DNA from 4 places in the Streptomyces sp. WAC03905 genome. Region 1 is predicted to be linked to each of the others. Evidence: riboswitches for the same ligand, from Rfam matches in the RefSeq annotation. Region 1 holds a riboswitch; each other region holds the start of a gene.
What was found. Region 1 has a riboswitch for cobalamin ahead of AC2RP6_RS06400 (CoA-acylating methylmalonate-semialdehyde dehydrogenase). Riboswitches for the same ligand answer to the same signal wherever they lie in the genome.

Region 2: linked by a shared signal. The riboswitch ahead of AC2RP6_RS15110 (ribonucleoside-diphosphate reductase subunit alpha) and the one ahead of AC2RP6_RS06400 (CoA-acylating methylmalonate-semialdehyde dehydrogenase) in region 1 are both predicted to bind cobalamin.
Region 3: linked by a shared signal. The riboswitch ahead of AC2RP6_RS07835 (prenyltransferase/squalene oxidase repeat-containing protein) and the one ahead of AC2RP6_RS06400 (CoA-acylating methylmalonate-semialdehyde dehydrogenase) in region 1 are both predicted to bind cobalamin.
Region 4: linked by a shared signal. The riboswitch ahead of AC2RP6_RS07870 (CoA-acylating methylmalonate-semialdehyde dehydrogenase) and the one ahead of AC2RP6_RS06400 (CoA-acylating methylmalonate-semialdehyde dehydrogenase) in region 1 are both predicted to bind cobalamin.

Annotation. Positions count from the first base shown of each region.
Region 1 covers NZ_JBXYDZ010000003.1:757,232-761,924, reverse strand. Annotated here, with positions in the region: gene AC2RP6_RS06405 (short-chain fatty acyl-CoA regulator family protein) at 207-1,610, shown strand; cobalamin riboswitch at 1,745-1,929, shown strand; gene AC2RP6_RS06400 (CoA-acylating methylmalonate-semialdehyde dehydrogenase) at 2,122-3,621, shown strand; gene AC2RP6_RS06395 (acyl-CoA dehydrogenase family protein) at 3,618-4,693, shown strand, end outside.
Region 2 covers NZ_JBXYDZ010000003.1:2,849,728-2,854,420, reverse strand. Annotated here, with positions in the region: gene AC2RP6_RS15115 (ribonucleotide-diphosphate reductase subunit beta) at 1-288, opposite strand, end outside; gene AC2RP6_RS15110 (ribonucleoside-diphosphate reductase subunit alpha) at 288-2,675, opposite strand; cobalamin riboswitch at 2,812-2,933, opposite strand; gene AC2RP6_RS15105 (GNAT family N-acetyltransferase) at 2,985-3,482, opposite strand; gene AC2RP6_RS15100 (CstA-like transporter-associated (seleno)protein) at 3,568-3,765, opposite strand; gene AC2RP6_RS15095 (carbon starvation CstA family protein) at 3,762-4,693, opposite strand, start outside.
Region 3 covers NZ_JBXYDZ010000003.1:1,073,834-1,078,526, reverse strand. Annotated here, with positions in the region: cobalamin riboswitch at 170-311, shown strand; gene AC2RP6_RS07840 (DUF4430 domain-containing protein) at 449-943, shown strand; gene AC2RP6_RS07835 (prenyltransferase/squalene oxidase repeat-containing protein) at 1,006-2,418, opposite strand; cobalamin riboswitch at 2,528-2,666, opposite strand; cobalamin riboswitch at 2,714-2,845, shown strand; gene AC2RP6_RS07830 (prenyltransferase/squalene oxidase repeat-containing protein) at 2,974-4,693, shown strand, end outside.
Region 4 covers NZ_JBXYDZ010000003.1:1,083,210-1,087,902, reverse strand. Annotated here, with positions in the region: gene AC2RP6_RS07875 (acyl-CoA dehydrogenase family protein) at 1-820, opposite strand, end outside; gene AC2RP6_RS07870 (CoA-acylating methylmalonate-semialdehyde dehydrogenase) at 817-2,316, opposite strand; cobalamin riboswitch at 2,512-2,682, opposite strand; gene AC2RP6_RS07865 (cobalamin-binding protein) at 2,745-3,659, shown strand; gene AC2RP6_RS07860 (short-chain fatty acyl-CoA regulator family protein) at 3,669-4,693, opposite strand, start outside.

The DNA of each region.
Region 1 (4,693 bases):
GGGCGTGCGTCGTACCTGGAGTGTCCCTCTCGACTGCCGGGGTCCGGCGGCCGCAGGACAGACTCTGACAGCGGCACGCAGTGCCATCAATGAGGTATGCATGCCAACTTCTGCGAATCTTCTGCGGCCGTTCTGCCAAGGTTGCGAAGGGGGTGAACGGCCGCACCATGCGTAACCTGAAGCCGGTCGAGGCCGGAGGAGGCCAGGTGAGCAAGACGTACGCGGGGGCGCGGCTGCGGAGGCTGCGCGAGGAGCGCCGGATGAGCCAGGCGGAGCTCGCCCGGGTCCTGGGCATCTCCCCGAGCTACCTGAACCAGATGGAGCACGACTCCCGTCCGCTCACCGTCCCGGTGCTGCTCCGGCTGACCGAGGCCTTCGGAGTCGACCCCGGGTTCTTCTCCGAGCGGGATACAAGCCGCCTCGTCGCCGACCTGCGCGAGGCGCTCGCGAGTGAGGTCGCCGAGGCCCGGGTTTCCCCCTCCGACCTGGCGGAACTGGCCACCCGGATGCCGGCCGTGGCCGCCGTCCTGCTGGATCTGGGGCGGCGCAGCCAGCTCCTGGCGGAGCGGCTCGCGGACACCGCGGACGGACGGGACGGCGGCCCGGCGGCGCCGCGTTCGCCGCACGAGGAGATCCGCGAGTTCTTCTACCGCCGCCAGAACTACCTCCACGACACCGACCTCGCCGCCGAGGCCCTGGCCCGGGAGATCGGCATCCGCCCCGGGGAAGTCGTCCGGGTGCTGTCGCGCCGCCTCACCGAGCACCACGGACTCCGCCTTGCCGCGGACTCCGACCGCCTCCACCACTTCGACGCGGACGCACGGGTCCTGCACCTGTCCGGCCGGCTGCGGCCGGGCCAGCAGGCGTTCCGGATGGCCACCCAGCTCGCCCTGCTGGAGTACGGGGCGGAGCTGGACCGGCTGGCTGCCGAGGACTTCCCGCAGGACTCACCCGCCCACGGCCTGGCCCGGATCGGCATCGCGAACTACTTCGCGGCCGCACTGATCCTCCCGTACGGTGCCTTCCACACCGCGGCCGAGGAGTTCCGCTACGACATCGAACGCCTCACCGACCACTTCGGCATCGGCTACGAGACCGCCTGCCACCGCCTCAGCACCCTCCAACGCCCCAGGCTGCGCGGGGTGCCCTTCTCCTTCGTCCGCGTCGACCGCGCCGGGAACATGTCCAAGCGGCAGTCCGCCACCGGATTCCACTTCTCCCGCGCGGGCGGCACCTGCCCGCTGTGGAACGTGTACGAGGCCTTCGCCGCGCCCGGCCGCATCCACGTCCAGGTGGCCGCCATGCCCGACGGGCAGCGCTACCTGTGGACCGCCCGCGCCGTCACCCGTCACCGCGGCGGCTGGGGCGAACCCGGCAAGACCTTCGCCATCGGCCTCGGCTGCGAGATCCGCCACGCGCCGCGGCTCGTCTACTCCGACGGCCTCGACCTGGACAACGCCTCGGCGGCCACCCCCATCGGGATGGGCTGCCGGCTCTGTGAACGCCTCGACTGCCCGCAGCGCGCGGTTCCGCCCCTCGGCCGCCCTCTCGCGGTCGACGAGAACAGCAGCACCTTCATCCCCTACCCGGTCGCCCGCGACCGCGGGTGAGCACCGGACCCGGCCCAGCCGGCGCGCCTCCGCCTCGGTCACCGGGTCCCCCGCCCGCACGGCGGGCAGCTCGGCAGACGATGCGCGTGCTCCGACTTCAGGGCGCGCGGCGGTGGGTCTGGACTTACTAGGACGTCCAACTATATGTTCGTGGCACAAGGTCCGCGGTGCAGGGAAGCCGGTGCAAAACCGGCACGGTCCCGCCACTGTGACCGGGGAGTGCGCTGCCGTTCACACGCCACTGACGAGGTCGGTCGGGAAGGCGGGCGGCGCGCGGTGATCCGGGAGTCAGGATACCGGCCGCGGATGTTCCGTGTTGTCCACGAGGATGGAGCAGACACGCATGGCACCGGTTTGTACCCACGACCCTGGTGATCCGGCGGAGCGCACCCGCACCACGTCCGTGCGCTCGTAGTTCTCACGGCTTTCCGCAGCGGTGCACCCCCATCCGGGTGCCGTCCGCCGGTCCGTCGTGCCATCCCCGGATCCAACCTGACGAGAGCAGGCATCCATGGTCCGTGAACTCACCCATTTCATCGGCGGAAAGCACACCCCCGGCATGTCCGGGCTCTTCGCCGACGTCTACGACCCGAACACCGGAACCGTCCAGGCCCGCGTGCCGCTGGCCGGTCGCGCCGACACCGAGGCGGCGATCGCCAACGCGGAGGAAGCGCAGGCCGATTGGGGCCAGTGGAATCCCCAGCGGCGTGCCCGGGTCCTGCTGCGTTTCCTCCGGCTCGTCGAGGGCGAACGGGAGGACCTGGCCCGCATGTTGTCGGCCGAGCACGGCAAGACCGTCGCCGACGCCCACGGTGATCTGCAGCGAGGGCTGGAGGTGGTCGAGTTCGCCGCGGGGATCCCGCACCTGCTGAAGGGCGAGTTCACCGACAACGCGGGCACCGGGATCGACGTCTACTCACTGCGCTCGCCGCTGGGCGTGGTCGCGGGCATCACCCCCTTCAACTTCCCTGCCATGATTCCGCTCTGGCAGGCCGCACCCGCACTGGCCTGCGGCAATTCCTTCATCCTGAAGCCTTCCGAGCGTGACCCGTCGGTTCCGCTGCGCCTCGCCGAGCTGTTCCTGGAGGCCGGACTGCCGCCGGGTGTGCTCAATGTGGTCAACGGCGGCAAGGAGGCCGTCGACACCCTGCTGGAGGACCCTCGCGTACAGGCCCTCGGCTTCGTCGGATCCACCCCGATCGCCGCGCACATCTACGCCACGGCCGCCGCCCACGGCAAGCGTGCCCAGTGCTTCGGCGGCGCCAAGAACCACATGATCGTCATGCCCGACGCCGATCTCGACCAGGCCGTGGAGGCCCTCATCGGCGCCGGCTACGGCTCCGCGGGCGAGCGGTGCATGGCCATCGCCGTCGCCGTCCCCGTCGGCGAGGACACCGCGAACGCCCTGGTGGCCAGGTTGAAGCAGCGGATCGCCACCCTGCGCGTGGGCCGCTCCGACGACCCCGGGGCCGACTTCGGACCGCTGGTCAGCCGCGACGCCCTGGACCGGGTGAACCGCTACGTCGGCATCGGAGCCACCGAGGGCGCCGAACTCGTCGTCGACGGCCGCGGGTTCACCCTGCCCGGACACGAGAACGGCTACTTCGCCGGAGCCACCCTCTTCGACCGCGTGACCCCCCAGATGCGGATCTACCGCGAGGAGGTCTTCGGCCCGGTGCTGTCCGTCGTACGGGCCGCCGACTACGAGGAAGCCCTGCGCCTGCCCACCGAGCACCCGTACGGCAACGGCGTCGCGATCTTCACCCGCGACGGCGACACCGCACGCGACTTCACCCGCCGGGTGGGCGCCGGCATGGTCGGCGTCAACGTGCCGATCCCCGTCCCCGTGGCCTACCACACCTTCGGCGGCTGGAAGCGGTCCGGCTTCGGCGACCTCAACCAGCACGGCCCCGACTCCGTCCGCTTCTACACCCGCACCAAGACCGTCACCTCGCGCTGGCCCTCCGGGGCCAAGGAGGCCGCGAGCTTCACCATCCCGACGATGGGCTGAACGCCGTGACGACCACCCTCACCGAGGACCAGCTCGCCCTCGCCGAAGTCACCCTCGACTTCGCCCAGGAGCAGCTCGCCCCGCACGCCGTCGCCTGGGACCAGGACAAGCACTTCCCCGTCGACGTCATCCGCCGGGCCGCCGCGCTCGGCCTCGCCGGCGTCTACGTCCGTGAGGAGAACGGCGGTTCGGGCCTGTCCCGCGCCGACGGCGTCCTCGTCTTCGAGACCCTCGCCACCGGCTGCCCGTCCATCGCCGGATACCTCTCCATCCACAACATGGTCGCCTGGATGGTCGACCGCTACGGCGACCGCTCCCAGCGCGAGCGCTGGCTGCCCGGCCTCTGTACCGCCGCGACCCTGGGCAGTTACTGCCTGACCGAACCGGGCGCCGGGTCGGACGCCGCCGCGCTGCGCACGCGCGCCGAGCGGCAGGGCGACCACTACGTGCTGACGGGGGTGAAGCAGTTCATCTCCGGAGCCGGCGCGTCGGACGTCTATGTGGTCATGGCGCGGACGGGTGACGCCGGCCCGGCCGGGATCTCGGCCTTCGTCGTCGAGCGCCAGGACCCGGGGGTGTCCTTCGGGCCCAACGAGCGCAAGATGGGCTGGAACGCGCAACCCACCCGCCAGGTGATCCTCGACGGCGTCCGCGTCCCCGCCGACCGGCGCCTCGGCGCCGAGGGCGGCGGCTTCCGCATCGCCATGAACGGCCTCAACGGCGGTCGCCTCGGCATCGCCGCCTGCTCCCTCGGCGGCGCCCAGAGCGCCCTGGACCGCTCGCTGTCCCACCTGGCCGACCGCGAGGCCTTCGGCAGCCGCCTGCTGGACGCCCAGGCCCTGCAATTCCGCCTCGCCGACATGGCCACCGAGCTGGCAGCCGCCCGCGCCCTGGTCCGGCAGGCCGCCGAAGCCCTCGACACCGGGGATCCGCTGGCCCCGCGCCTGTGCGCCATGGCCAAACGCTTCGCCACCGACACCGGGTACGCGGTCGCCGACGCCGCCCTTCAGCTGCACGGCGGCTACGGCTACCTCAGCGAGTACGGCATCGAGAAGATCGTCCGCGACCTGCG
Region 2 (4,693 bases), 2.1 Mb from region 1:
CAGGCGCGCCTCCGGGGAGTTGATGTGCTTGTAGAGGGTCAGCACCAGGTTGTTCGAGACGATCGAGTCGCCCGTCGCGAAGAACGCGACCAGACGGCCGATCATGTGCTGCTCGGCGGGCGTCAGCTTCGCGAGGTCCGCGACGTCCGAGTGGAGGTCGACCTCCTCGACGGTCCAGGTGTTCTTGATCGCGTCCCGGTAGCGCTCGTAGAAGTCCGGGTAGCGCATCGGACGGAGCGTCAGCTCGAAGCCCGGGTCCAGGAGGTTCTTCTTGTCGGTGGAGCTCATTACTGGCACGCCTCGCAGGACTCGGGGTTCTCAAGGGAGCAGGCCAGCGCCTCGGCGTCGACGGCCTGCGGGAGGGCCACCGGAGCGGCGGTGGCGGCCTGCGCGGCGCGGGCGATCTTCGTCGCGGGGCGCGAGCGCAGGTAGTACGTGGTCTTCAGGCCCTGCTTCCAGGCGTACGCGTACATCGAGCTGAGCTTGCCGATGGTGGGCGTCTCCAGGAACAGGTTCAGCGACTGCGACTGGTCGAGGAACGGCGTACGGGCCGCCGCCATGTCGATCAGGCCGCGCTGCGGGATCTCCCACGCCGTGCGGTACAGCTCGCGCACCTCGGCCGGGATCCAGCCGAAGCCCTGCACCGAGCCCGAGGAGTCGCGCAGCGCCTCACGGGTCTGGGCGTCCCACACGCCGAGCGCCTTCAGCTCCTCCACCAGGTAGCCGTTCACCTGGAGGAACTCGCCCGAGAGGGTCTCGCGCTTGAAGAGGTTGGAGACCTGCGGCTCGATGCACTCGTAGACGCCGGCGATCGAGGCGATCGTGGCCGTCGGGGCGATCGCCAGCAGCAGGGAGTTGCGCATGCCGGTCTCGGCGACGCGGGCGCGCAGCGCGTCCCAGCGCTCCGGCCAGTTCAGCTCGACGCCGTAGTGGTCCGGGTGCAGGACACCGCGCGCGGTGCGGGTCTGCTCCCAGGCGGGCAGCGGGCCGCTGCGCTCGGCGAGGTCGCAGGAGGCCTCGTACGCGGCCAGCATGATGCGCTCGGAGAGCTTGGTGGACAGCGCCTTCGCCTCGGGGGAGTCGAAGGGCAGCTTGAGCTTGAAGAAGACGTCCTGGAGGCCCATCGCGCCCAGGCCCACCGGACGCCAGCGGGCGTTGGAGCGGCCGGCCTGCTCGGTCGGGTAGAAGTTGATGTCCACCACGCGGTCGAGGAAGGTGACGGCCGTGCGGACGGTCTCGTCGAGGCGCTCCCAGTCGATCTCGCCCGTGTCCGTGAGCACGAAGGCGCCCAGGTTGACCGAGCCGAGGTTGCAGACGGCCGTCTCGCCGTCGTCGGTGACCTCGATGATCTCGGTGCACAGGTTCGAGGAGTGGACGACGGTGCCCGGCTCGGCGGTCTGGTTCGCCGTCCGGTTGGAGGCGTCCTTGAAGGTCATCCAGCCCTGGCCGGTCTGCGCGAGGGTGCGCATCATCCGGCCGTACAGGTCGCGGGCGGGCATGGTCTTGCGGGCCAGGCCGTCCGCCTCGGCCTTGCGGTAGGCGGCGTCGAACGCGTCGCCCCACAGGTCGACCAGCTCGGGCACGTCGGCCGGGGAGAACAGCGACCACTCGGCGTCGGCGTTCACGCGGCGCATGAACTCGTCGGGGACCCAGTGGGCGAGGTTGAGGTTGTGGGTGCGGCGCTGGTCCTCACCGGTGTTGTCGCGGAGCTCCAGGAACTCCTCGATGTCCGCGTGCCAGGTCTCCAGGTACACCGCGGCGGCGCCCTTGCGGCGGCCGCCCTGGTTGACCGCGGCGACGGAGGCGTCGAGGGTCTTCAGGAACGGCACGATGCCGTTGGAGTGGCCGTTGGTGCCGCGGATCAGGGAACCGCGGGCGCGGATGCGGGAGTACGACAGGCCGATGCCGCCCGCGTGCTTGGACAGGCGCGCGACCTGGTGGTAGCGGTCGTAGATCGAGTCCAGCTCGTCCAGCGGGGAGTCCAGCAGGTAGCAGGAGGACATCTGCGGGTGCCGGGTGCCGGAGTTGAAGAGCGTCGGGGAGGAGGGCAGGTAGTCGAGGCGGCTCATCAGCCGGTAGAGCGAGGCGACTTCCTCGACGGCCTGGACGCTCTCGTCCGCGGCGAGACCGCAGGCCACGCGCAGCATGAAGAACTGCGGGGTCTCGATGACCTGACGGGTGATGGGGTGGCGCAGCAGGTAGCGGCTGTGCAGGGTGCGCAGGCCGAAGAAGCCGAAGCGGTCGTCGGCGCCCTCGGCGAGGGTGTGCTCGACCAGCGCGTCCAGGCGGCTCGCGTGCGCGCGTACGAACGCGGCGGTGCGGTCGGCGATCAGGCCCTCGCGGTGGCCGACCTCGACGGAGGCGGAGAAGGAGGTGGAGCCCTGGCTCGCGGCCTCGTCGCGCACGGCCAGCGTCAGCAGGCGGGCGGCGAGCTTCGAGTACGCGGGGTCCTCGGAGATCAGCCCGGCGGCGGACTCGGTGGCCAGCCCCCGCAGTTCGGCCTCGTCGGCGGCGGAACTGCGGCCGCGGAGCGCGGCGGCGGCGACGCGGCCGGGGTCGGTGTCGGGGAGGTCCGCCGTCAGTTCGGTGAGGGTACGCAGCAGCGTGGCCCCCGGGCCCTCGGTGTTGTCGCCAGAAACGGACTCGGCGCGCGGTGCGGAAGGCGCGATGGTCACGGCGGAAGCTCTCCCTCGCTCGGCCCGGGCAACGGCGGGCGGGCGCGGGCGCATGCGGGCGTGGCAGAACGGGCACACCGCACGGCGTCCACCGGCCCAACCGCGAGGCCCGGACGTGTCGGCACCCGGTTCGGTCGATCCGGGCGCGCTGACGGCAGGTCATCGGACTTGGTGTCCGGTTGTCGGACACTTCATACCGTTGCGGGACAGTTCCGGATTCCCACCGGATTCCCCTGCGGCGACAGCAGGCATGAGCATACATGTGGGGGCGCCCTTGTGCGGCACCCCCAACATGTAGTGTCGGCGTGGCTACAGCTTGAGTCGGTACGTCAGGAGTTTCAGGCCCTCGATGGGCGCCCAGTCCCGCTCCGGCGTGCGCTCGAAGCCCAGCCGCACGTAGATCCGGTGGGCCCCGGCCATGCTGCGCTGGGTGGACAGGACGACGCCCGTGACGCCCTCGATCGCCCGCGCCCGCTCGATGCAGGCCCGCACCAGGGCCTCGCCGGCGCCCTGGCCCCGGGCCGCGTGGGCGACCGCCAGCATCCGGAACTCCGCCTCGTCCGGACCGGCGATGTCGGCGAGCGGGCTGCCGGGTGCGGCGAAGGTCACCCCGCCCAGGACCCGCCCGTCGCGCTCGGCGACGAGCACCTCGGCCCGTGCGGCACGGCCGGCCACGTCGCGCAGCACGTGCAGATAGGCGTCGTCCTCGTTGAAGTCCAGGTGCCCGTCGGCGAGGTAGGCCTGCGCCGTGATCCCGCCCAGCGTCTCGTAGTCGGCGGGCACCGCCGTTCTGATCACCATGTCCATGCGGTCGAGTGTGCAGGACGTCCCCGGCGGGGGACGCGCGCAGGCCCCGCCGCGGGGTGCGGCGGGGCCTGTCGGTCGGTGGGGCTCAGCAGCAGCGGAAGCCCTCGCGGGGGTCCGCCTCGCGGGCGTCGGTGCGGGCGCGCTCGAAGGCGCGGCGGGTGAGGACCTCCGCGTCCGGGTCGTGGGAGCGGGCGTGGGCCACGTAGCGGTCGTAGGCGGCCTCCCCCGAGAACTCCCGTACGTAGTACCTCGCCCGGGCCAGGGCGGCGCGTACGCCGCTCACCCCACCGGCTCCTTGACCTGCCCGCCGCCCGGGTCGCGATCCGCCGCCGCGGCGGCGGCGAGCTCCGCCCGCTCCTCGGGGGTGGCGATCAGACCGGCCGGGGCCACGATCTTCGACTCGGTCCACGGGACCTCGGACAGCGTCGCCGAACCGGGGTCGCGGACGGCCTTGAGGCAGGTCCGCAGCGCGTCGGCGAGGACCACGATGATCAGGACCGCGAAGAGGGCGCACAGGACGCCGTCGACCGTGGCGTTGGTGACGACGGTGTGCATGTCGTCCATGTTCTTGGCCGGGGCGAGGACCTTGTCGGCGTCGATGCCGGCCTGGTACTTGTCGCGCTGGGCGAAGAAGCCGACCTTCACGTCGTCGGAGAAGACCTTCTGGTAGCTCGCGGTGAGGGTCACGGTGGCGTCCCAGACCAGCGGCACGCCCGTCACCCACGCCCACTTGAGCCGGCCGGACTTCACCAGCAGCGTGGTGCAGACGGCCAGGGCGACCGCGGCGAGCAGCTGGTTGGCGATGCCGAAGAGCGGGAAGAGCTGGTTGATGCCGCCCAGCGGGTCCTTGATGCCGACCCACAGGAAGTAGCCCCACGCGCCGACGACGATCGCGCTCGCGAACCACACGCCGGGCTTCCAGCTGACGTCCTTGAAGGACTTGTGGACGTTTCCGAGGGTGTCCTGCAGCATGAACCGGCCCACGCGGGTGCCCGCGTCGAGCGTGGTCAGGATGAAGAGCGCCTCGAACATGATCGCGAAGTGGTACCAGAAGGCCTTCATCCCGGCTCCGCCCAGGACGGCGGAGAAGATCTCCGACATTCCGAGTGCGAAGGTCGGGGCGCCGCCGGTGCGGGACAGCAGGCTGGCTTCCTCGACGTCCTTGGCGGCCTGGGTGAGCGCCTCGGGGGAGATGGCGAAGCCGAAGTTCG
Region 3 (4,693 bases), 320 kb from region 1:
GGCGGAGTGGTGTCCGCCGCACCCCTTCGCCCGCGCGGTCATCGGCCCTCGTGGCTAGCCAAACAGCTCCGGACCTCGGACCGCCCGGACCGTCCTGGGCCCGGTGAGCGGTTCAGTACCCCTTCTGCAAAAGGTACTTGGCCGCGAACGGCGCGCACCGTACGATGCCACTGCCCGGCTGCGGCCGGGCCACAACCGAATGGCTGTGCGATCGGGGGAAGCCGGTGGGAATCCGGCGCTGACCTGCAACCGTGTGTGGCGCGCTGACCTGCGCCGCGAGTCGGGATGCCCGCCGCGCGGCAGCATCCGCTTCCACTGTCACGGTCTGCAGAGCGAAGCCCGGTACCGCCGGAACACCACGTCAGCGCGCTCGTACGCCTGCCGCGGGTGGGACGTCCCGGTCGCGGGAGCCGCATCGGCCGACCGGACCGGTCAGAAAGGCCACTCCATGCGCCTGAGCCCCGCCCGCCACGCCGTCGTCACCACGGCCGCCCTGGGACTCGTCCTCACCGGCCTCACCGCCGTCCCGGCCGTCGCCCACGCCAAGCCGGTCAACACCAACGCCCCGGTCAAGGTCAACCTCACCGTGCAGGGCCCCGACGGGCAGCTGTTCAAGGGGAAGATCACGACCAAGGGTCACGACGTGACCACCGCCACCGGCGGCACCCACAAGTGCGACGGCACCAACGGCGGCGCCAACCCGAGCAAGGTCCCCACCCCGACCGCCGCCCTGGACGACGCCGCCCGCCTTAACTACTTCGCCTGGGACGGCACCTGGTACGCCTCGTTCGACGACTTCTCCGTCGACACCATCAAGGGTGTCAGCGGGGGCGGCTCGGCCTACTGGAACATATCCGTCAACGGCACGCCCACCCCGGTCGGCGGCTGCCAGTTCAAGCTGAACGCGGGCGACCAGGTGTCGTTCGTCTGGACCTCCTTCTGATCCGAGCAGGTGCCGCACCACGGGCGGGGGAGCAGGACGCGTACCCCCGCCCGTCGCACGTCTCAGGCGCCCCAGCGCAGCGCGATGGTGTCGCCCACGTTGATCACCTTGTTGCGGGCGGCTCCGGCGAAGGCGGAGCCGTCCACGCTCACCTTCCAGGTGTTGGAGCCGCTGTTGGCCTTGCCGTTGACGGCAGTGATGGTGCCGGTGCCGGAGGACGGCGTCACGCTGGTGACACAGCCGGCCGGGGTGGCCGCCGTGGTCGCCGCGTTCAGGACGTCGCCGAGGGTGGTGGTCGTGCCGGTCGGGGTGAAGGAGACCGAGCAGACCTTCAGGCCGCCGGCGCCGTCGTCCACGGTGAGCGCCAGCTTGGTGGCGGTCCCCGAGGTGAACGTCGACTGGGCCACCCACTGTGGGGCGCCCGGGGTGACCGGGACGGGCGGGGTGGAGGTGAAGCCGCCGCCGGCGACCGCGCGCAACGAGTCGATCGAGGCGTAGGCGGTGGGGCTGGTGTCGGCCGGCTTGTACTTGAAGCCGCCGCCGGGGTTGTACTGGTTGGCGATGAGGAAGTCGATCGGGGTCTTGCCGGCGGTGGTGAGGAAATCCCCGGTCTGGGGGTTGATGCCGCAGGCGTTGAGCCCGGCGACGGCCCAGCCGTTGGAGCTGGTGTTGACGCCGTACATCGAGTTGAAGGCGCCCGAGGTGGTGACGAGCTTGCTCTTGAGGAAGTTCTTCGCCTGGACGACGTCGGTGTCGGTGCCCGGGACGCCCGAGGCGCACAGGGCGGCCATGGCGGCGCCGGTCATGTCGATGTCGCCGGCGGTGGCCAGAGCGGTCGGGTTGCCCTCGGCCTTGCTGTACTGCCAGCCGCCGTCGTTGTGCTGGTTCGCGCGGATGCGTGCGACGAGGGAGTTGGTGAGGGCCTGCGGTATGCGGGCGCTGCCCGTCTGGGTCTTGGCGCCGCCGAGGGCGAGGGCGGCGAAGACGGTGCCGTTGAAGTTGGCGGAGGGGCCGAAGTAGCCGGGCTCGGGGGTCTGCCAGTAGGAGTAGATGTTCGCGATCAGGTTGCGGGAGGCGGAGACCCGGGCCGGGTCGATACCGGCCGCGTACGCGTTCAGGGTGCCGCGCTCATAGTCGGTGACGACCGGGGAGGCCGAGGGCCAGCCGGACGTGGACAGCAGGTTCCGGTAGACGGTCCGGGCGTTCTTCGTGGTGTCCCCGCCCGGCGCGACGTCGACGACCGCGGTACCCGCGGCGGCGAAGGCGCTGAAGGCCCACTCGTTGGACAATCCAGAGCCGGCGTAGGAACCATCGGCGGCCTGAAGGGACTTGAGGTACGCCACACCGTTCGTCTTCGACGTGGCGATCTGGGCGGGCGTCGACGTGGCCGCGGCGGGCACCACGGCGAGGGCGAACGCGCCGACTGCGGCAGGGACCGCAATCGCGAGGCGGCGGGGGGTGAGGGAACGGTTCATGACCTGCTCCTGAGATCGGCGAACGCCGGCCGACCTCGCCCGGGGACCGTGCGCGGACCGCGGCACGACCTGGGGAAGGGGCCGCCGTCCGGGACGCGTGGTACGGCTTCCTGATGCTTCGTCACCGCACGGGCATTCGGGCTCGGCACGGCGTCCGCCGTGCCACACCGCTGCGCGTCAGCCCCGGATTCTCACCGAGTTCCCCCATGTGGCGCCCAGGACGCTACCCCAGTGATCAAGGGTCCGCCAGCATGGCGCCAAGTGCCCTGCCCCGGCAGCCGGATGAGACGCATCCCACCTTGACGGTGCACTCGGGGCCGTGTTCCATGGCGGCTGACAAGTACTCAGCCCCAGGGGAAGCCGGTCGAATTCCGGCGCTGACCCGCAACCGTAGGCCCGGCGATCGTCCCGGGCGAGCCGGATTGCCTGTGGCCGTGTCATGAACGAAGAGCGCCGTCGCGGACTACGGCGTGGTCGTCAACGCCCCTGCGGACATCGCGCACGGGGCGTCTCGCCACGTACCCCGTCCGTCCGGCCTGGACGAGGGGGCTGCGGGTGGACACCGAACAGTGGGCAGGCCAGCACACGAGCGCCAGACATCGGCTGCTGTCCATCACGGCGGCGATGCTGCTCGTCTGCGGTGTGACCGTCGCCTTCCTCGCGCCGTCCACGACGGCGACGGCCGACCCGGTCAAGGACTGCACGGCCACGGTCGGCGCGGTCGTGGCCGTCGACTTCGGCCCGTTCGGCGGCAAGGTCGAACGCGGCTGCGACACGACCCCGACCACCGGCTACGACCTGCTCCACGAAGCCGGATTCACCACCACCGGCACCGTCCACGACGGCCCCGCCTTCATCTGCCGGATCGGCTACGGCTCCTTCAACTCCGGTACGCAGTACCCGACGCCGGACAAGGAGCCCTGCCAGCTCACCCCGCAGGCCTCTGCCTACTGGTCCTACTGGACGGCCTCGCCCGGGCAGGCGAACTGGACGTACAGCCCGCTCGGCGCGATGGCCCGTACCCCCAAGCCGGGTGACGTGGACGCGTGGGTCTTCGGCGGCACGGACGTCGGCGGCAGCACCGGCAAGCCCACCTTCTCCCCGGACGACGTCCGCGCCGGCGGCGGGGCCTCGCCCAAGCCCACCGACACGAGCGGGCCCGTCGTCCCGCCCGGCGCGGTCGACCTCCCCGCGGCCACCCGCTGGCTCACCGCACAGCTCAAGGACGGCGAACGCGTCGTTGACGAGGGCTCCGAAACCCCCAACTACACCCTGACCGCCGAGACCGCCCTCGCCCTGGCCGCCGCCGACCCGAAGAGCCCGGCGGCCGCGAAGGTAGCCGCCTTCCTGGCCCGGCCCGAGCACACCGAGGCGTACGCCTACCCGTCCGGCAAGGACCGGGCGCCGGAAGCGGCGGCCGCGGCCCGGCTCGCCCTCGTGGCCGAGGCGACGGGCGGCAACCCCCGCGCCGTCGGCGGCCACGACCTGCTCGGCGACCTCGTGAAGGACGTATGCACCAGCGGATCGGACGCCCCCACGCCCGTACCCGGCTGCACCGTCAGGGGTGACTTTCCCACCACCTCCGGCCAGGCCGAGGGGCAGGCCCTGGCCGTGATCGCCCTGCTCGGGGGCGGCGTCCGCCCGCCCGCCGACGCAGTGGCCCGCCTGACCGACATGCAGTGCCAGGACGGTGGCTTCACCAGCATGCTGATCCGCCGCGGCGACGGCTGCGACAGCGAGCCCGGAGCCACCGGCCTCGCCGCCCTCGCCCTCCAACGGGCCGGCGGCCACGAGGCGGAGGTGGCCAAGGCCCGCGACTTCCTGAAGAAGGCCCAGCTCGCGGACGGTGGCCTGCCCGCCGCCGCGTACGGCACGGTGGGCAGCGCGTACGCCACCGGCTTCGCAGCCCAGGCCCTGCGCCACCTGGGCGAGACAGACCGGGCGGACGCGGCCGTCTCCTGGCTGTCCAAGCAGCAACTGCCCAGCGGCGCTTTCGCCTTCGAGGCCGGCGGCACCGACCCGCTGCTGTTCGCCACCGTCCCCGCCGTCATCGCCGGGGCCAAGAGCGACCTGGTCACCCTGACCACCAAGAAGCCCGAGCCCTCGCCCTCCCCGACCGGTCCCACCACCGGGCCGACGCCCCGTCCCGAGGGCGGACCGGACCTCAAGAAGGGCTCGGCCTACCTCACCGACCCCACCCGGCTCATCCAGGGCCACTACTACGAGAGCACCGCCGGCACCGGCTTCGCCGACTACGGCCTGACCATCGACGGTG
Region 4 (4,693 bases), 330 kb from region 1:
TGCCGAAGGCCTCGCGGTCCGCCAGGTAGGACAGCGACCGGTCCAGGGCGCTCTGGCCGCCGCCGAGCGAGCAGGCGGCGATGCCGAGTCGGCCGCCGTTGAGGCCGCTCATGGCGATGCGGAAGCCGTCGCCCTCCGAGCCCAGCCGCCGGTCGGCGGGGAGGCGGACGCCGTCGAGGACGACCTGGCGGGTCGGCTGGGCGTTCCAGCCCATCTTCCGTTCGTTCGGCCCGAACGAGACCCCCGGGTCCTCGCGTTCGACGACGAACGCGGAGATCCCGCCCGGGCCCGACTCGCCGGTCCTCGCCATGACCACGTACACGCCGGCCGATCCGGCACCGGAGATGAACTGCTTGACGCCGGTCAGGACGTAGTGGTCACCCTGCCGCTCCGCGCGGGTGCGCAGCGCGGCGGCGTCCGATCCCGCGCCCGGTTCGGTCAGGCAGTAGCTGCCCAGGGTCGCCGCGGAGCACAGGCCGGGCAGCCAGCGGGCGCGCTGGGCGTCGTCGCCGTAGCGGTCGATCATCCAGGCGACCATGTTGTGGATGGACAGGTAGCCGGCGATGGACGGGCAGCCGGTGGCGAGGGTTTCGAAGACGAGGACGCCGTCGCTGCGTGACAGGCCCGAGCCGCCGTGTTCCTCGCGGACGTACACACCGGCGAGACCGAGGGCGGCGGCCTGTCGGATGACGTCGACGGGGAAGTGCTTGTCCTGGTCCCATGCCAGGGCATGGGGGGCCAGTTGCTCCTGGGCGAAGTCGAGGGTGACCTCGGCCAGGGCGAGCTGGTCCTCGGTGAGGGCGGTGGTCACGGCGCTCACCCCATCGTCGGGATGGTGAAGCTCGCGCCTTCCTTGACCCCGGAGGGCCAGCGCGAGGTGACGGTCTTGGTGCGGGTGTAGAAGCGGATCGAGTCCGGGCCGTGCTGGTTCAGGTCGCCGAATCCGGAGCGCTTCCAGCCGCCGAAGGTGTGGTAGGCGACCGGTACCGGGATGGGGACGTTGACGCCGACCATGCCGGTGTTGACGCGGCGTGTGAACTCGCGGGCGGTGTCCCCGTCGCGGGTGAAGATCGCCACTCCGTTGCCGTACGGGTGCTCGCTCGGCAGGCGCAGGGCCTCCTCGAAGTCGGCGGCTCGGACGACCGACAGGACGGGGCCGAAGATCTCCTCGCGGTAGACGCGCATCTGCGGGGTGACCCGGTCGAAGAGGGAGGCGCCGGCGAAGTAGCCGTTCTCGTGGCCTTCCAGAGTGAACCCGCGGCCGTCGACGACGAGTTCGGCTCCCTCGTTGACGCCGATGTCGACGTAGCGGCGGACCCGGTCGAGGGCGTCCCGGCTGACCAGCGGCCCGAAGTCGGCCTCCGGGTCGTCGGACCGGCCGATCTTCAGGGTGGCGATGCGGTCCTTGAGGGCGGCGACCAGCCGGTCGGCCGTCTCCTCGCCGACGGGTACGGCGACGGAGATGGCCATGCAGCGCTCGCCCGCCGAGCCGTAGCCGGCGCCGATGAGGGCGTCGACGGCCTGGTCGAGGTCCGCGTCCGGCATCACGATCATGTGGTTCTTGGCGCCGCCGAAGCACTGGGCGCGCTTGCCGTGGGACGCGGCGGTGGCGTAGATGTGCGCGGCGATCGGGGTCGAGCCGACGAAGCCGAGGGCCTGGACGCGCGGGTCTTCGAGGAGGGTGTCGACGGACTCCTTGCCGCCGTTGACCACGTTGAGCACGCCCGGCGGCAGTCCCGCCTCCAGGAACAGCTCCGCGAGCCGCAGCGGTACCGACGGATCGCGCTCGGACGGCTTGAGGATGAACGCGTTCCCGCAGGCCAGCGCGGGCGCGGCCTGCCACAGCGGGATCATCGCGGGGAAGTTGAACGGCGTGATGCCGGCGACCACGCCGAGCGGGCTGCGCAGGGAGTGCACGTCGATGCCGGTTCCGGCGTTGTCGGTGAACTCCCCCTTGAGGAGGTGCGGGATCCCGGCGGCGAACTCGACCACCTCCAGGCCGCGTTGCAGGTCGCCGTGGGCGTCGGCCACGGTCTTGCCGTGCTCGGAAGACAGAAGCCTGGCCAGGCTCTCGCGTTCGCCTTCGACGAGCTGGAGGAAGCGCAGCAGCACGCGGGCGCGTCGCTGAGGGTTCCACTGCCCCCAATCGACCTGCGCCTCCTCGGCGTTGGCGATGGCGGCCTCGGTGTCGGCGCGCCCGGCCAGGGGCACGCGCGCCTGGACGGCGCCGGTGTTGGGGTCGTACACGTCGGCGAAGAGTCCGGAGGTGCCGGTGGTGTGCTTTCCGCCGATGAAATGGGTGAGTTCACGGACCATGGGTGCCTGCTCTCGTCAGGTTGGATCCGGGGATGGCACGGCAGACCGGCGGACGACACCCTGATGGGGGTGTGCCGCTGCGGAAAGCCGTGGGAACTACGAGCGCACGGAAGTGGTGTGCGTGCGCTCCGCCGGATCACCAGGGTCGTGGGTACAAACCGGTGCCATGCGTGTCTGCTCCATCCTCGTGGACAAACGCGGGAACAATCCGCGGCCGGTATCCTGACTCCCGGATCCCCGCGCGCCGCCCGCCTTCCCGACAGACTTCGTCAGTGGCGTGTGGATGGCAGCACACTCCCCGGTCACAGTGGCGGGACCGTGCCGGATTCACACCGGCTTCCCTGCACCGCGGACCTTGTGCCAGGAACATATAGTTGGACGTCCTAGTAAGTCCAGACTCACCGCTCGGGCGGGCCTAGAGTCGCCGTATGCGCATCGTCTCCCTGCTCCCGGCGGCCACCGACATCGTGGCGGACCTCGGACTCGTCTCCGACCTGGTCGGACGCACCCACGAATGCGACTGGCCGCCCGCAGCGGTCGCCTCCGTACCCGTCGTGACCCGGGCCGAATTCGACGCGGACGTGCTCACCAGCCGGGAGATCTCCACCGCGGTGGGCGGCGCGGCACACAGTGGATCCTCGCTCTACACCCTGGACACGGAGGCGCTCGCCGCCCTCGCACCGGACGTCCTGCTCACCCAGGACCTCTGCCAGGTCTGCGCGGTGTCCTACGAGGCGGTCTCCCACGCGGTGCGCGTCATGGACGCCGGCCCCCGGGTGCTGAGCCTGGAGCCGCGGACGTTGGACGACGTACTGGACTGCCTGGTCACGGTGGGCGAGCTGCTGGGGGTGGGGGAGGCTGCCGAGCGGCGACGCACGGAGTTGCGTGGCCGCCTGGCCGAGGTCCGGCGCCGCACGGCGGGGCGAGCGCGGCCCCGGGTCGTCGCCATCGAGTGGCTCGACCCGCTCTGGCCCGCCGGCCACTGGGTACCGGAGCAGATCGCCGCGGCCGGCGGCGAAGCGCTCCTGGCCGAGCCCGGTGAGCACACCAAGCCGATGACGTGGGAGGCGGTACGCGAGGCCCGCCCGGACGTGATCCTCGTGCTCCCGTGCGGTTTCCCGCCCGAGCGGACCATGACGGAGCTCGACCTGCTCACCGCCCAGCCGGGCTGGCACGAACTGCCCGCCGTGGCGGCCGGCGAGGTGTGGGTCCTGGACGGACCTGCGTACTTCAACCGGCCGGGCCCCCGCGTGGTCCGCGGCGCCGAGGTGCTCGCCCACGTGCTCCACGGCGTACGGGCGGGGGACCCGGTGACCGAGGCGGAGGCTCGGCGGCTGCGGTGAGCCGGATCCTCAGCCCCGGTCCCGGGCGACGGGGTAGGGGATGAACGTGCTGCTGTTCTCGTCAACGGTGAGTGTCCGGCCGAGGGGCGGGACGGCGCGCTGGGGGCAGTCGAGGCGTTCGCAGAGCCGGCATCCCATGCCGATGGGGGTGGCGGCGGAGGCGTTGTCCAGGTCGAGGCCGTCGGAGTAGACGAGCCGGGACGCATGCCGGATCTCGCAGCCAAGCCCGATGGCGAAGGTCTTGCCGGGCTCGCCCCAGCCGCCGCGGTGCCGGGTGACGGCCCGGGCGGTCCACAGGTAACGCTGGCCGTCGGGCATGGCGGCGACCTGGACGTGGATCCGGCTGGGCGCGGCGAAGGCCTCGTACACGTTCCACAGCGGACAGGTGCCGCCCGCGCGGGAGAAGTGGAACCCGGTCGCCGACTGCCTCTTGGACATGTTCCCGGCCCGGTCGACCCGCACGAAGGAGAACGGCACCCCGCGCAGCCTGGGACGTTGCAGGGTGCTCAGGCGGTGGCAGACGGTCTCGTAGCCGAGGCCGAAGTGGTCGGTGAGGCGTTCGATGTCGTAGCGGAACTCTTCGGCGGCCGTGTGGAAGGCGCGGTACGGGAGGATCAGTGCGGCGGCGAAGTAGTTGGCGATGCCGATGCGGGCCAGGCTGTGGGCGGGGGAGCCCGGATCGAAGTCCTCGGCGGCCAGCCGGTCCAGCTCGTCCCCGTGTTCCAGGAGCGCCAGCTGGGTGGCTATGCGGAACGCCTGCTGGCCGGGGCGGAGCCGACCGGACAGGTGCAGGACCCGCGTTCCGGCATCGAAGTGGTGCAGGCGGTCGGAGTCCGAGGTGAGCCGGATCCCGTGGTGGTCGGCCAGGCGCTTCGACAGCAGCCGGACGACCTCTCCCGGGCGGATGCCCATCTCCCGGGCGAGGCCCTCGGCGGCGACGTCGGTGTCGTGGAGGTAGTTCTGGCGGCGGTAGAAGAACTCGCGGATCTCCTCGTGCGGTGAACGCGGCGCGGCCGGTCCACCGTCCCGGCCGT